Regions from separate parts of the Nocardia goodfellowii genome, predicted to be linked through region 4. Evidence: riboswitches for the same ligand, from Rfam matches in the RefSeq annotation. Region 4 holds a riboswitch; each other region holds the start of a gene.
The links. A riboswitch is a leader RNA that binds a small molecule or an ion and turns the genes downstream of it on or off. The one in region 4 is predicted to bind S-adenosylmethionine.

Region 1 (3,677 bases), 740 kb from region 4:
ATCACCGGGCCCGATCGGCGCGTCCCGCAAGAAGAGCCGGGCTTCGGCGTCGACGAACGCGGCGGCGTTGCGGTGCGTGACCGCCACACCTTTCGGTGTCCCCGTGGACCCGGAGGTGAAGATGATCCAGGCATCGTCGGCGGGGACCGGCGGCGCGGTGGAATCGGCTATCGCCGTGAGGGTTTCGAACCCCGTGCGTTCGATCCCGCGATCGGTGACGATCGCGCTGACGCGTGCTTCGCCGAAGACCAGCCGCGCCCGCTCCTCCGGATCGTCGGCATCGACCGGCACATAGGCCGCGCCCGCGTGCAGCACCGCCAGAATCGTGACATAGAGCGCGCTGGTGCCCGACGGCATCCGCACCCCGACCCGGTCCCCCGCCCGCACACCGGCCGCGGCCAGCCGCCCGACCACGGTATCGACCTCGTCCAGCAGCTCGACATATCCGAGCACCGTCGTACCGTCGTCGAGGGCGGGCGCGTCGGGATAGTCGTCGGCCGTCGCGGCCAGGATGTCGACCAAGGTCCGCTCGGGCGGGGCGAGCGGACCGCGCAGCAACGGATTCGACAGCGCGTCCTCGCCCGCTACGGCGTCGACCTCCGGCTGGAGCATACGTCCTGCCCACCTCTCATAGACCTACCTGGCGCAGACGGCGGAAATCTTGCACTACCAGGGTTACCAGTGGGCAAACACCACGGTGACCAGCTGTCCACGGTACCTCCGGTACCGGGCGATCTCCGCGTGCGAACCGCACGCTCGGTCAGGCCGCCGAGGCGGCGGTGCCGATGCCCAGAGCAGCGAGAATGCCCGCGGAGGCCTGTTCCAGGCGCTCCCGCACGGCGGGCTTGCGCAGCAGCGCGACCGCCCGCGAGGCGAGTACCGCGACCAGCACCATTTCGACTGCGGCGATAGAGGATTCGATCGCGCCGAGCGCGAGGGTGTTGACGAAGGTGACCTCGGAGAGGAACTGCGGCAGCACCGCCAGGTAGAACAACCCGACCTTCGGGTTGAACAGGCACGAGATCACCCCCGCGGTGAACGCCGAGCGAATCGACGCCGGCGCCGGCTGCCGCGCCTGCACCGCCGCCAGCTCGTCGCCCGCCGCGGCGGCTTCTTGCCGCCGCTTCCGCAGCTCGACCAGCGCGCGAACGCCCAAGTACAGCAAGTAGATTCCGCCGACCAGCTTCAATACCCGATAGGCCGTCGCGGACTGCTCCAGCAGCGCGGCGACACCCGCCGCCACCACCAGCGCCCAGACCATTCCGCCGAGTGCCGAACCGATCGCCGCCGCGATACCGGGTCGGGCATCCGCGATCGAATAGCGCAGCACCAGGAACGTGTCCGGTCCGGGCGTGAGCGACAGCAGGATGCAGAGTCCGACGAAGCTGAGCAGCAGCGAAAGTGTCACCCCTCCATGGGACCCCATCGGATCGAATATTGCAACATTATTCTTTTGGATGCATTTTCATTCACCCGAACCGCACAGTTGACAGCGCGCCGGTGCGTCTGCCAATCTCGGGACAGGTCATGAGTACCAGCGCTAAGCCCCGGCTAGCTGGTCGGCAACCCTCCTCCGCGGTGGGGTGCTCCGGGTGACGACCCGGCCGTTCGTCCAATCGGGCGCGGCAAGCGCGGACTCGACCGATCTCTCGATTGCGAGTCCCTGGAACGATGGGATCTACGTAATGACTGCTGTGGCCACCAAGACCTGTGCACCGCTGGCGCGAGTGTCCGGCGACGACCTCCAGGTACCGCTCGTCCAAGGCGGAACCACCACCTACGCCAACTTCGACTACGCCGCCAGCGCGCCCGCATTGGCCCAGGTCACCGACCGTGTGCAGCAGCTGCTGCCGTTCTACGCCAGCGTGCACCGCGGCGCCGGCTACGCCTCCCGGATCTCCACCGAGAGCTACGAGGCGGCCCGCGGTTCGGTCACCCGGTTCCTCGACGCCGCCGACGACCAGGTCGTCGTCTTCACCCGCAACACCACCGACTCGCTGAACCTGCTCGCCGCCTGCGTCCCCGGCGACACCGTCGTCCTGGACATCGAGCACCACGCCAACTTCCTCCCCTGGACCAAGCACGGCCGCCGCGTCGTCCGCGCCGCCGACACCATCGAGGAGACCATCCGGCTACTCGTCGCGGAACTGTGCAGCAAGCCCGCCGCGCTGCTCGCTGTCACCGGCGCCTCCAACGTCACCGGCGAAGTGCTGCCGCTCGAACGTCTCGCCGAGATCGCCCACCAGTGCGGCGCGCGCATCCTCGTCGACGCCGCCCAGCTCGCACCGCACCGCCGAATCAGCCTGCGCGACACCGGTATCGACTACCTCGCCTGCTCCGGCCACAAGCTCTACGCCCCCTTCGGCGCGGGCGTCCTCGTCGGCCGCCGCGACTGGCTCGACCGCGCCGAGCCGTACCTGGCCGGCGGCGGCGCCGTCCGCGAGGTCAGCACCACCGACGCCCAGTGGGCCGCCGCACCGCAGCGCCACGAAGCCGGCTCCCCGAACGTCCTCGGCGCCGCCGCCCTCGCCGCCGCCTGTGACGCTCTCTGCCAGATCGACCCCGAAACCCTCATCGCCCACGAACGCGAACTCGCCGACCGCCTCCGCGCGGGCCTGTCCGCCATCCCCGGCGTCACCCAACTGCGCCTGTGGTCCGACAGCCCCGATGTCGTCGGCATCGTCGCCTTCACCCTCGACGGCTTCGCCCCCGGCGAAGTCGCCGCCTACCTCTCCGCCGAACACGGCATCGGCGTCCGAGACGGCCGCTTCTGCGCCCACCCCCTCCTCGCCCGCCTCGGCCTCGACGGCGCCCTGCGCGCCAGCATCGGCCTCGGCTCCAACTCCGCCGACGTCGACCGCCTCATCCAAGCCATCGCCACCCTCGTCGAAAACGGCCCCGACTGGACCTACACCAAAACCGACGGCCTCTGGAATCCCACCCCCGAAACCCGCGACTTCACCGACGCCACCACCGGCGCCGCCCCCTGCATCAACTGACCCCCGCCCCCAATCAAAAGTCGAGCTCAGGCGGCGGTATCAATCCCCGCCTGACCGCCTCCACCCGAAACCTCTCCACCTCACTACGCCCCTGCGCAACCACCTCCGGCTCTCTGCTCTGCGAGTACTCCCGCACCTTCCGCCGCCAAAACGCAAGATGCTGCAACAACTCCGCATCCGTCTGCCCCTCCGGCGGCCCCATATTGATAGCCATGCCCCGCATCATCCGACGCCCCATCCCCCGGCTCCCGCATTCCAGTCGGCATGGTGAGTCGCATATATAGATGCGCGACCTGGAGAGTGAGCGCTGCGCAGGTCAAGAAGGGGAGCCCGCTGCACGATCAAAGCCCATGTGTGCCCACACCATGTGCGTACTCACGGCATTTGCCTGATGCGACCTGACAGCGTTACTGGACCACGACCGTCACCCCCGTTGGAGAAGCCCACCACGGTCGGCAGGGTCATGCCACCATCTTCAACCGGCCAATGAACTTGACGTAGGAGAGCGATAACTTCCCCGACATCTCCGGAGGTCGTCCACGGCCCACGCCCAGCAGTAGTGGCGTGGTAGCCAGATACAACGTCTTGCAGGAAGTGACACAGCCGCGTCATCCCGAACCCGAACGTGTGATGTTCATGGAACCAGCTGTCATCAAGCCGGACTGTCGTTGTCGACTG
Region 2 (3,677 bases), 7.0 Mb from region 4:
TCCAGCACGGTGGTGCCGACATAGTTGGTCAGATAGCCGTTGCCCAGCGGTGCTTTGGCGGCGCCGATTTTCGGAATGGAATCGAAGGTGTCGCGCACCGATTCGGCGGTGAGCGGGCTGCCGTCGCTGAAGGTGACACCGTCGGCGAGGTGGAAGGTGAAGACCTTCGCGTCCGCGTCGGCCTCCCAGCTCCGCGCCAGCCACGGCTTCAGCTCGCCGGTTTCCGGATCCTGATCGGTCAGCGAATCGACGATCTGCCGGGTGACATAGTGCGTCTGATTGCTGCCCGCCTGGGCCGGATCGGAGCAGGTCGGGGCCTGCGACAGGCCGTAGCGCAAGGTTCCGCCCGGCCGCGGCGGCCCGGCGTCGGCGCCGGTGCTGCCCGTGTCGCCACCGCAGGCGACCACGGTGCCGGCCGCGGCGAGGACGCCGGCGAACGCGGCGAGGCGATGACGGGTGCGAATCACGGTGCTACTCCAGATAATTGCGGGGAATCGACGGTCCGGCCGGAAGCCAAGGGCCGACTGGGAATACGCCGGCGCAGCTCGGGTGCGACAGCGGCTTGGAAGAGTTCGAGGCTCGCGCGGTGCTGCGCTTCGGTGCGCCCGTCGGGTTCGGCGGACAGGTGGATCACCTCGTGTCCGAATTGCTCGTGCTGGCGGCCGACCTTGTCGATCACCTGCTCGGGGCTGCCGATCAGCGCCGAACTGCGCACCGCGAAGTCCTCCAGCGTCTCGAACACGATCGGCTGGCCGAGCTTGCGCGCCAACGCCAGTCGCGCCCGGAAGATCGGGCCGTACACCTCGAGCGCCTCCTGCGAGGTGGGTGCCACATGGAACCCGGCGGTACCCGCACCGACCAGTGCGTCGGCGGGGTCGTGCCCGTAGTGCGCCCAGCGCTCCCGGTAGTGCCGGACCAGCGCGGCATACGGCTCGATCGGATTGGTGACATTCGCCGAGAACAGCGGATCGCCGTGGCGGGCGGCCAGTTCCACCGAATCGCGGCTGGTCGCGCTGCCGTGCCAGATCCGGATCGAGGGCTGGTAGGGCCGTGGCAGCGCCTGGGCCTCGACCAGGTCCGGCCGGAATCGGCCCGACCAGGTCACCCGGTCGCTGGCCCACAGCGCCCGGAAGAGCTCGTAACCCTCGCGGTTGCGGTCCCACTGATCCGCTGTGGTGACCCCGTACAGTCGCGCCTGCGCGGCGCCGTTGCCCTTGCCGATGATCAGTTCCAGCCGTCCGCCCGCCAGATTGTCCAGCGTCGAGTAGTCCTCGAAGGCCCGGACCGGATCCAGCAGACTCAGCGTCGTCACCGCTGTGAACAGTGTGATCCGCGAGGTGACGGCGGCGATGTGACTGAGCAGCACCGGCGGCGCGGCGGACAGGAATGGATCCTCGTGCCGCTCGCCGACGGCGAACCCGTCGTAACCGAGCTGCTCCGCCAGCCGCGCCTGGCCGACCACCGAGCGGAACCGGTCGTGCGTCTCGGGCAGTACGCCGGTGCGCGGATCGGGCACCCTGGTCACCAGGGTGAACAACAGAAACTTCATGTCGAGGGGTTCCTCCATCGTTCCTGGCGGAAGCACCCGCACCCGGCATGCCGGGGGGTTGCTGCGACGTCGGCGAGCCAGGTCTCTCAATCGCTCTGGATGGTGCTCGAACATCATGGGGAGCAAGCGAACTCGGCGACAAGAGTAGAAATCACCGTGAGCCCAGCCCTGGTCAGCGCGCGCTGAAGCGCGGATTATGGTCGCGGCCCCGACTACGGCCCATCCGCCGGGCGCGCCGGAAATGACCGATTTCCCGAGTTTGCGGGCGTACCGTTGCACCTCGATCGTCCCGACGAAGGAGGTTCGCAGTGCCTGTCCGCCGCGTCTACTCCGGCTCCCGCCGCTCCCGGGAGCGCGCCCGCGCCATGGGAGTGGCGTTGGCTCTCGGCACCCTCGCGCTCGGCGTCCCGGCCCCAGCCACGGCACAACCCGAAGCCGCCCCGCCAGCCGATCACGCGGCCACCGCCGATTACATGGCAGCCGCCCCCGCGCCAGGCGCCGATCCCGCGCCAGGCGCCGATCCCGTGGCTGCCGCCGATCGCGCGCCAGCCGCCGTTCCCGGGGCTGCCGCCGTTCCCGGGGCTGCCGCCGTTCCCGGGGCTGCCGCCGTTCCCGGGGCTGCCGGCGATCCCAGGGCTGCCGGCGATTACGTGGCCGCCGATCCCGCGCCAGCCGGTGATGCCGTGGCTGCCGCCGATGCCGTGGCTGCCGCCCCCGCGCCAGCCGCTGCCCCCGGCGTCGGACCGTCCACCCTCACGGCCCTGCAATCTCTCGGTGTGACACCGTTCCTCTATCCCACCGCGGCGCTGTGCAGCGGTACGGGCGCGGCTCTCGGCAGCCCGGCCGTGGCGGGCGCTGTTCCGGGGCCGTGGCCCGTGCACGACATCGCGATCCCCGGCCTCGATCTGACCGCCGTGAAACCCGGCCAGACCTTGTTCGCTTTCGTCCCGTCGGGCAACACCGGCGCCGACGGCTCCGGCATGCGGGTGGCATGGCTGAACGTGGACAGCGGTCGCGCGGGGCTCGCCTCGATGGGCCCGCTGAGTGAGGTCTTCAGCCGGATGGTGCCCCCGGAGGTCCCCGCCGGACTTCGCCCGCTCGCCGAGCAGGCCGTCCGCGACTTCTTCGCCGGAGCGGTCCCCACGGGCGGCATTCGCGCGGTTCCCGTCGACACCGGTCGCGGCACGGTGCTGGCCGCCGTGTTCGGCACCGAGGTCGACGGTGCCCGGACCTGTTTCTACCTACCGACGGTCGGAATCACGACGGTGCCCTGATCTTTCCGATGGGTCGGTTGCTGATCGCGACCCGGACCGGCGGGCCACATCATGCGTGGCCTACCTTCCCCACTCAGTCGACAGTCGGTGACGGCGAGCAGAGTTCGCCGCTCAGACCCTGGGAATCGGTGCGCCTGGTGACGGCAGACTCAGCTGCCGACCGAACGCCGCTTCCACGTCGACGTCCCGGCGCGGTGGGCAAGGTGCGACCGGACGGAGAGCACCGCATACCCGCCCACCGACAGCGGATGCGCCAGCGCCGCGAGGAAATCCATCCGTCCCAGCGGTGCCGCGGTCTCGGTGGACCGGGCAAGCAGACGCCCGATGACCGCCGCGGCATATCCGAGAAGTCCGGCGCGCCGCAGCTTGCCCCGCCCGCCGATCGCCGCCAACGGCGGGATCCAATACCCCACGGCGACAAGCAGTCCCACCCCCGCGGCAGCCAAAGGCGAACCACCGTAAGCGGACCACAGCCAACGGGTGTACCCGGCGTCGAGTTCGGCTGCGCCCCGGTACATTCGGGTCCGCGCCTGCCGTCCCGCCGCGACCAGCGCGGTGTGCCTGCCGCTGCGACGCAGCGCGCGGGCGATATCCAGATCCTCGGTCGGGCTGCCCGCCACGGCGGCGTGCCCGCCGATAGTCCGATAGGCCGCGGTGTCGAAAACCAGGAACTGCCCGCACGCCACCGCCATCGACGGTGCGCGGCTGCGATTGCCGAGCGTGATCGGCAGCGCCGCCGCCCAGGACCAGCACAGCAGTGGCTGCACCAGCACCTCGGCCACCGAGCCCGTCTGCTGCGCGGGCCACGGAGACACCAATGCCACGTCGCGTCTGCGCAATTCGGATACCGCCGC
Region 3 (3,677 bases), 1.5 Mb from region 4:
GCCGACTCAGCCGAGGGCGTGGTCCAGGTCGTCGAGGAGGTCTTCCACGTCTTCCAGGCCGATCGAGATTCGCACCACGCCGTCGGTGAGGCCGATGGTGGCGCGGCCTTCGGGGCCCATCGCGCGGTGGGTGGTGGTGGCGGGGTGGGTGATCAGGGTTTTGGCGTCGCCGAGGTTGTTGGAGATGTCGACGATGCGGAGGCGGTTCAGTACCTCGAAGGCGCGCTTCTTCGCTGCGCCGGCGGGGGCGTCGAGTTCGAAGGTGACCACGGTGCCGCCGGCGCTCATCTGGCTGGTGGCCAGCGCGTGCTGCGGGTGCGATTCCAGGTAGGGGTAGCGGACCCAGTTCACCGACTTGTGCTCGTCCAGGAACCGCGCGATGCGCAGAGCGGAGGCAGCGGAGTGGTGCACTCGCAGCGGCATCGTCTCCAGGCCCTTCAACAGGGTCCAGGCGTTGAACGGGCTGAGCGCCGGGCCGGTATGGCGCATCAGGTTTTTCACGGGGCCGTCGATGTAGTCGTGATCACCGAGAATGGCGCCGCCGAGCACCCGGCCCTGTCCGTCGATGTGCTTGGTGCCGGAGTAGACCAGCACGTCGGCGCCGAGGTCGAAGCCGCGCTGCAGCAGCGGGGTGGCGAAAACGTTGTCCAGCACCACTTTCGCGCCCGCGGCGTGCGCGAGCTCGGTGACGCGGCGCACATCGACCAGCGTCTGCATGGGATTGGCGGGGGTCTCGAAGAACACCGCCTGGGTCGGCACCGACAGCGCCTGTTCCCACTGGTCCAGGTCGTCGCCGTCGACGAAGACGGTTTCCACGCCCCAGCGCGGCAGGATCTCGTTGCACACCACGAAACAGGAACCGAACAGGCTGCGCGCGGCCACCAGCCGATCACCCGCGCCCAGCAGCGCACCGAGCGCGGTGAAGACGGCCGACATGCCGCTCGCGGTCGCGAAACACGCTTCGGCGCCGTCGAGCAGCCGCATCCGCTCCTCGAACATGGCCACCGTCGGATTGCCGTAGCGGGAGTAGACGAAATGCTCGATATCGCCGGTAAACGACGCCTCGGCCGCTTCGGCGCTCTCGTAGACGAAGCCGGAGCTGAGGTACAGCGCCTCGGAGGTCTCCTCGAAACCGCTGCGCCGCAGGCCGCCGCGCACGCCGAGCGTCGCCGGCCCGACGCCCTCGGGCAGCGGCTTGTCGAATGCGCCACCAGTGATCATGACTGTTCCTCCACCGAACTGTGTGTACCCGACCTGGCGGCTCCGACTGCCGCCGGCGCCCAGGTGCTCACGACTGCCGCCACGGCAGTCCCTGGGCACGCCAGCCGGCGCCGCCGCGGTGACCGTTCGCGTCGAGCGGGCCTTCGAAGCCTTCGTCCACGTTGTAGGCCGGGGTGATGCCGAGTTGGGTCGCGACCGTCGCGGCGTGCGCGGAGCGCTGGCCGGACCGGCAGAGGAACACCACGGGGGCTTCCGGCGCGCGGCCGTCGAGGGCTTCGCGCAGCTGATCGGTGAAGGCCTGGTTGCGTGCGCCGGTGCTGTCGACCCATTCGATGAGCACGGTGGGGCGCTCGATCGGGGTGGTGTCGGGTACGCCGACGAAGCGCCATTCGGCTTCGGTGCGCACGTCGATCAGGACGGCTTCGGGGTGCTCGCGCAGCAGGTCCCACGCCTGCTGGGGGGTGATGTCGCCGGCGTAAGTCATGTCGATCCTCCTGTGAATCCGCACTTGCCGCATCGGGGTTCGGATGCGTGCCAGGTCGTCACCCGGAGCACCCCACCGCGGAGGAGGGTTGCCGACCAGCGAGCCGGGGCTTGACGCTGGTGCTCATGACCTGAACTGAGATTGCCTGGACGGGGGCCGGGCTGTCAAACACCGAATCCGGCTCAGTCGCAGACCAGCCATTTGCCGTCGGAACGGACCAGATTCCAAGTCGCGGTGGTCTCTTTGCCGTCCGCCTTGGTGGTGACGGTGGCCTTGGCCCGGTCACCGTTGACGGTCTGACCTTCGATCTTGGCGATCTCCACGGACTTTCGGCCGCCCGGCCCGAACTGCGCGGCCAGCGGCGACTCGGCCTCGTCGAATCCGGCGCAGGCGGTGCCGGGCGCGGGCACCTCGTCACGCTGGGCACGTCCGCCGACGTAATTGCCGACAGCCGCGGCGATCCGGTCGGATTCTGTGACATTTTTCTCAGCCGGGGACAGCAGCCCGCCCGCGAACACGGCGACCAGCACGATCGCGGCCAGGATCGCGGCGGCGATGAACGGCGTCATGGACCGCTTGTCGGTCTGGTCGACCTGGATGGGTTCGTCGTCGGGTGTCGATTGCTGCTCGGTCATGCGTCGATGATCCCTTATCCCTGGTCGGCGGCACCCGTGCAGGCGGCCGAAGGCGTCCCCGATAGAATCGCGAGACCGGGGTCTCGCCGTCATCACCCATATGGCAGTGCGGCACGGGAGCGACCTGGGGGCTTTGCAGTTACGAGCCAGCAGCACCAGCCGCATCGTCAGGGGCAACCGCAGCGGTGCGTCGACTTAGCCTAGGCTAAGAAGGACGCCATTATTTTTCTACCGAAGGTGCGCGTAAGAGATGACCGAACAGAGTGCAGCCACTCGCCCGCTCCGCATCGCGATCGTGGGCGCAGGACCGGCCGGTATCTACGCCGCCGACGCGTTGATGAAGTCCGATGCCGAGGTCAGCATCGACCTGTATGAGCGCATGCCCGCGCCGTTCGGCCTGATCCGCTACGGCGTCGCGCCGGACCATCCGCGGATCAAGGGCATCATCACCGCCCTGCACAAGGTGCTCGACAAGGAGCAGGTGCGCCTGCTCGGCAATATCGACTACGGCACCGACATCACCCTGGACGATCTGCGGCGCTTCTACGACGCGGTCATCTTCTCCACCGGCGCGAACGCCGACCGTGCGCTGGACATCCCGGGTATCGATCTGGACGGCTCCTTCGGCGCCGCGGACTTCGTGTCCTGGTACGACGGCCACCCGGACGTGCCGCGCGAATGGCCGCTGGACGCGGAGAAGGTCGCCGTGCTCGGTGTCGGCAATGTCGCGCTCGACGTGGCGCGTGTGCTCGCCAAGACCGGTGACGAACTGCTGCCGACCGAGATCCCGCCGAACGTCTACCAGGGCCTCAAGGCCAACAAGGCCGTCGAGGTGCACGTCTTCGGTCGCCGCGGCCCGGCGCAGGCCAAATTCACCCCGCTGGAGCTGCGCGAACTCGACCATTCGCCGACCATCGAGGTCATCGTCGACCCCGAGGACATCGATTACGACGCCGGCTCCGAGGCCGCGCGCCGGCACTCCAAGCAGGTCGACATGGTCGCCAACACCTTGGAGCAGTGGGCGATCCGCGATCAGGGCAACCGCCCGCACAAGCTGTTCCTGCACTTCTTCGAGTCGCCCGCCGAGGTGCTCGGCGCGGACGGCAAGGTCGTCGGCCTGCGCACCGAGCGCACCCAGCTCGACGGCACCGGCAACGTCAAGGGCACCGGCGAGTTCCGCGACTGGGACGTCCAGGCGATCTACCGCGCGGTCGGTTACCTGTCGCAGAACATCACCAACCTGCCCTTCGACGAGCAGGCGGGCACCGTGCCGAACGAGGCCGGTCGCGTGCTGGCCGACGAGAACGCCGACGGCGCCGCGCGCTACTTGCCGGCCA
Region 4 (3,677 bases):
CTCCAGCCGTGCTCGGCCGCGCGGCTGAAGCCGTAGACGATGCCGATCAGGCCCAGGGTGACGGTGATCGCGCCGGGCACGTCGTAGCCGCCGGTGCGGGGCAGCGGCAGATCCTTGATCACGAAGCTGAACGCGCCGACCAGGGCCAGGATCGCGATCGGTGTGTTGACCAGCAGCGTCCAGCGCCACGAGGCGTATTCGGTGAGCGCGCCACCGGCGATCAGGCCGATGGCCGCGCCGCCCGCCGAGATGCCGGCGAACACCGCGAACGCGCGAGCGCGTTCCTTGGTCTCGGTGAAGGTCACCGACAGCAGCGAGAGCGCCGCCGGGGCGAGCAGGGCGGCGAAAGCGCCCTGCAGGCCGCGGCCCGCGAACAGCTGGGCGCCGTTCTGGGCGAGACCGGCCAGCGCGGAGGCGGCCGCGAAACCGATCAGGCCGATCATGAAGATCTTGCGTCGTCCCAGGTAGTCGGCGAGACGTCCGCCGAGCAGCAGCAGGCCGCCGAAGATCAGGGTGTACGCGGTGAGCACCCACTGGGTGTTGCCATCGCTGATGTGCAGGTCACGCTGCGCGAATGGCAGCGCGATGGTGACGATGGTGGCGTCGAGCACCACCATCAGCTGGGCCAGCGCGATCACGCCGAGCGCCCACCACCGGGCGGAACTGCTTTGTTTTCCGGGTGCGTCAACCGCTGGCGCAGTTCGGGTCACGGATTTTCTCCCTCATCTGGGACGAGCTGTTTCAGAAGTACGCAGACGATCCTGGCATCGTGCGACTTTTGGCGTCAAGGGAAAAATGTCGTAGTGCGACATTTGACTCATTCGGCCAAGAGTAGACATGAGCTGCGTTATGGTGGCGGCATGCTCGAGGACTCATCGACCGGCCCTACCGCCGATCCCGAACCGGTGCCGGGCGGCAAGCCGGCCACCGGGCTGCGGGAACGCAAGAAGCAGCAGACTCGGTCGCGGATCATCGAAATAGCGCTCGATCTGTGCGACGAGCAGGGTTTCGAGGCAACGACGGTGGAGCAGATCGCGCACGCGGCCGACGTCTCGCCGCGCACCGTCAACCGGTACTTCGAGATCAAGGAAGACATCGTCCTCGGCCCGGTGGAGGATTTCGGCCAGGCCATCGCCGGCCTGCTGCGGGCCCGGCCCAGCATCGACAACCCGCTACAGGCAATGTGCGATGCCTACCTGCACATGGTCGACCTGGCCGCGGGCAACGCCGCCGACGAGCTGATCTCGTTCCGCCGGTTCCAGAAGATGCAGCGCATCGTGCGCAGCAGCCCGGCGGTCAACGCGCGCGCGATGGAATACGGCGACCGCAAGGCCGAGGCGGTCACCGCGGCGCTCGCGGATCGGCTGGGCATGGAACCCGACGCGCTCAAGGTGCGCTTGGCCGTCGCGACCTGGCAGATGATGTGCCACATCGCCTTCGACGCCGACCCGGACCTGGTTCTCACCGGCGAGCCCCGGGTCGCCGCGCGCGCCACGCGCGCGATCGTGCTGCGCGCGTTCGACGAACTCCGCGACCTGTGCGGCGCACCGCTGTCCACCTGAGTCCGAGCCGCGGGTCATCGGCGGGTTTTCCGGCCTGGACCAGCGGCGTCGGCGTGATCTTGTCGACGTGATTTCTATCGTTGACCGACCGCCAGCTACCATGTCCCTCAGGTCATGAGTGCCAGCGCGAAGCCCCGGCTCGCTGGTCGGCAACCCTCCAGCAGCGGTGGGGTGCTCCGGGTGATGACCTGGCTCTCGAAAGACGGGAGCAAGCGCGCTGTTCAGGAGGTCCCCCACATGTGTGCAATTGTCCACCGCCACGGGGCGGTCTGTTCCCGTGTGATCGGTCAGACGGCGTGACCGTGGAGACCGAACCGAGCCTCCGATCGCTGCTGCCCGCTCCGGACGGCCGACTCGGCGTGATCCCGATCGGGGATGTGCGCCTGGAGAACGGCGCCGTGGTTCCCGATGTGCGGCTCGCGGTGCAACGCTGGGGCGAACTCGCACCCGCCCTCGACAACGTGGTGCTGGTCGAGCACGCGCTGACCGGTGACTCGCACGTAGTGGGCGCCCCCGACGAGCTGCACCCGCTGCCCGGCTGGTGGGACGGCATGGTCGGCCCCGGCGCGCCGATCGACACCGACGAATGGTGCGTCATCGCCACCAATGTGCTCGGCGGCTGCAAGGGCAGCACCGGTCCGTCGTCATTGGCGCCGGACGGAAAGCCGTGGGGCTCCCGGTTTCCCGAGATCTCCATCCGTGATCAGGTGAGCGCGGAGGTCGCCCTGATGGACCTGCTCGGCATCGACCGGCTGGCCGCTGTCGTCGGCGGTTCGATGGGCGGCATGCGCGTCCTGGAATGGATGGTCGGCGCTCCGGAGCGCGTGGCGGCCGCGTTGATCCTCGCGGTCGGCGCGCGGGCCACCGCCGATCAGATCGGCACCCAGACCACCCAGATCGCCGCCATCAAGGCCGACCCCGATTGGCAGGGCGGCGACTATCACGGCACCGGTCGTGCGCCGATGACCGGCATGGGCCTGGCGCGGCGCATCGCGCACCTGACCTACCGCACCGAAGGCGAACTGGACCACCGCTTCGAGAATCACGCGCAGGGCGCGGAGGATCCGTGGCGCGGCGGCCGGTACGCGGTGCAGAGCTATCTGGAGCATCAGGCTGAAAAGCTCTGTGCCCGTTTCGATCCCGCCACCTACGTGTTGCTCACCGAAGCGATGAACCGGCACGATATCGGTCGTGGTCGCGGCGGTGTGCGAGCTGCGCTGGCCGCCACCCCGGTGCCGTGCGTGGTGGGCGGTGTCGACTCGGACCGGCTCTACCCCCTGCGTACTCAGCAGGAACTCGCCGACGGACTGCCGGGTTGTGCTCGGCTCGAGGTCGTGCACTCGCGCGACGGCCACGACGGGTTCCTCACCGAGTCGGCCGCGGTATCCAAGCTGCTCATCGAAACCCTGCGTCTGGCGCGCGAGAACCGCGCCACGGTGTGAGCTCGGCGCCGAGACGGTAAGCGCAGCAGGGCGTAGTCGACCTCGCTAATCGCCTGCTGCCCGCGGTGATTCGAGCACGCTCCACGGTCCGGCGGCCCAGCCGTCGGCTTCGTGCAGTGGGGTACTGCGCCACTGCGGCGCGCTCGCGCTGTTGGTGAAGCGGTCTTTGTAGGAGTCGGCGCGGGTCGCGATGAGGTAGTAGCCCGCGAAATCAGCTTGCGGGACAGGCAGATACGAGCACACGAGGCCGGCGGCCATGGACAGATCGCGGGCGCTGGCTGTCCCCACCGGCGCCTCGCCGTTCCCATGGACAAAGGCGGCGACCGTCCACAACGGAAACAGCCCGCAGTCGATGCCGTCGAAGTTGCCTGGCATGCCGTCTCCCTACGCTGGGTCGGTGCATCGGACGGCCGCCGAGGTCTGGGACGGCACCCTAATAGGCTATGGCTCGACCATACGCCGGGTGGCCGTCGCGGCGATGCCACTCAACTGACCTTCCATGGTCATTTCGCTGCCTCGCGCCGCGCCGCTTCGATCCGATTGATATCGGTCTCGATCCATTCCCGCAGCGCCGCGATCGGCGTGCGCAAGCTGTGTCCCAGGTCGGTCAGCGTGTATTCCACCCGCGGCGGCACCGTGGGATGCGCTGTGCGCGAAACGAATCCGTCGTTTT

Region 1: another riboswitch for S-adenosylmethionine. It lies ahead of BJ987_RS03830 (aminotransferase class V-fold PLP-dependent enzyme); the one in region 4 lies ahead of metX (homoserine O-acetyltransferase MetX).
Region 2: another riboswitch for S-adenosylmethionine. It lies ahead of BJ987_RS33115 (LLM class flavin-dependent oxidoreductase); the one in region 4 lies ahead of metX (homoserine O-acetyltransferase MetX).
Region 3: another riboswitch for S-adenosylmethionine. It lies ahead of BJ987_RS07390 (rhodanese-like domain-containing protein); the one in region 4 lies ahead of metX (homoserine O-acetyltransferase MetX).

What each region holds. Positions count from the first base shown of each region.
Region 1 covers NZ_JAGGMR010000001.1:922,865-926,541, forward strand. The annotation lists gene BJ987_RS03820 (Pls/PosA family non-ribosomal peptide synthetase) at 1-612, opposite strand, end outside; gene BJ987_RS03825 (LysE family translocator) at 761-1,408, opposite strand; SAM riboswitch class IV at 1,524-1,638, shown strand; gene BJ987_RS03830 (aminotransferase class V-fold PLP-dependent enzyme) at 1,686-2,999, shown strand.
Region 2 covers NZ_JAGGMR010000001.1:7,146,879-7,150,555, reverse strand. The annotation lists gene BJ987_RS33120 (ABC transporter substrate-binding protein) at 1-467, opposite strand, end outside; gene BJ987_RS33115 (LLM class flavin-dependent oxidoreductase) at 464-1,549, opposite strand; SAM riboswitch class I at 1,561-1,655, opposite strand; gene BJ987_RS33110 (hypothetical protein) at 1,858-2,823, shown strand; gene BJ987_RS33105 (glycosyltransferase family 2 protein) at 2,973-3,677, opposite strand, start outside.
Region 3 covers NZ_JAGGMR010000001.1:1,714,166-1,717,842, reverse strand. The annotation lists gene BJ987_RS07400 (hypothetical protein) at 1-1, shown strand, start outside; gene BJ987_RS07395 (O-succinylhomoserine sulfhydrylase) at 7-1,221, opposite strand; gene BJ987_RS07390 (rhodanese-like domain-containing protein) at 1,289-1,705, opposite strand; SAM riboswitch class IV at 1,721-1,836, opposite strand; gene BJ987_RS07385 (Rv0361 family membrane protein) at 1,888-2,340, opposite strand; gene BJ987_RS07380 (FAD-dependent oxidoreductase) at 2,591-3,677, shown strand, end outside.
Region 4 covers NZ_JAGGMR010000001.1:184,830-188,506, reverse strand. The annotation lists gene BJ987_RS00925 (MFS transporter) at 1-710, opposite strand, end outside; gene BJ987_RS00920 (TetR/AcrR family transcriptional regulator) at 861-1,562, shown strand; SAM riboswitch class IV at 1,673-1,783, shown strand; gene metX (homoserine O-acetyltransferase MetX) at 1,859-3,004, shown strand; gene BJ987_RS00910 (hypothetical protein) at 3,050-3,379, opposite strand; gene BJ987_RS00905 (winged helix-turn-helix transcriptional regulator) at 3,508-3,677, opposite strand, start outside.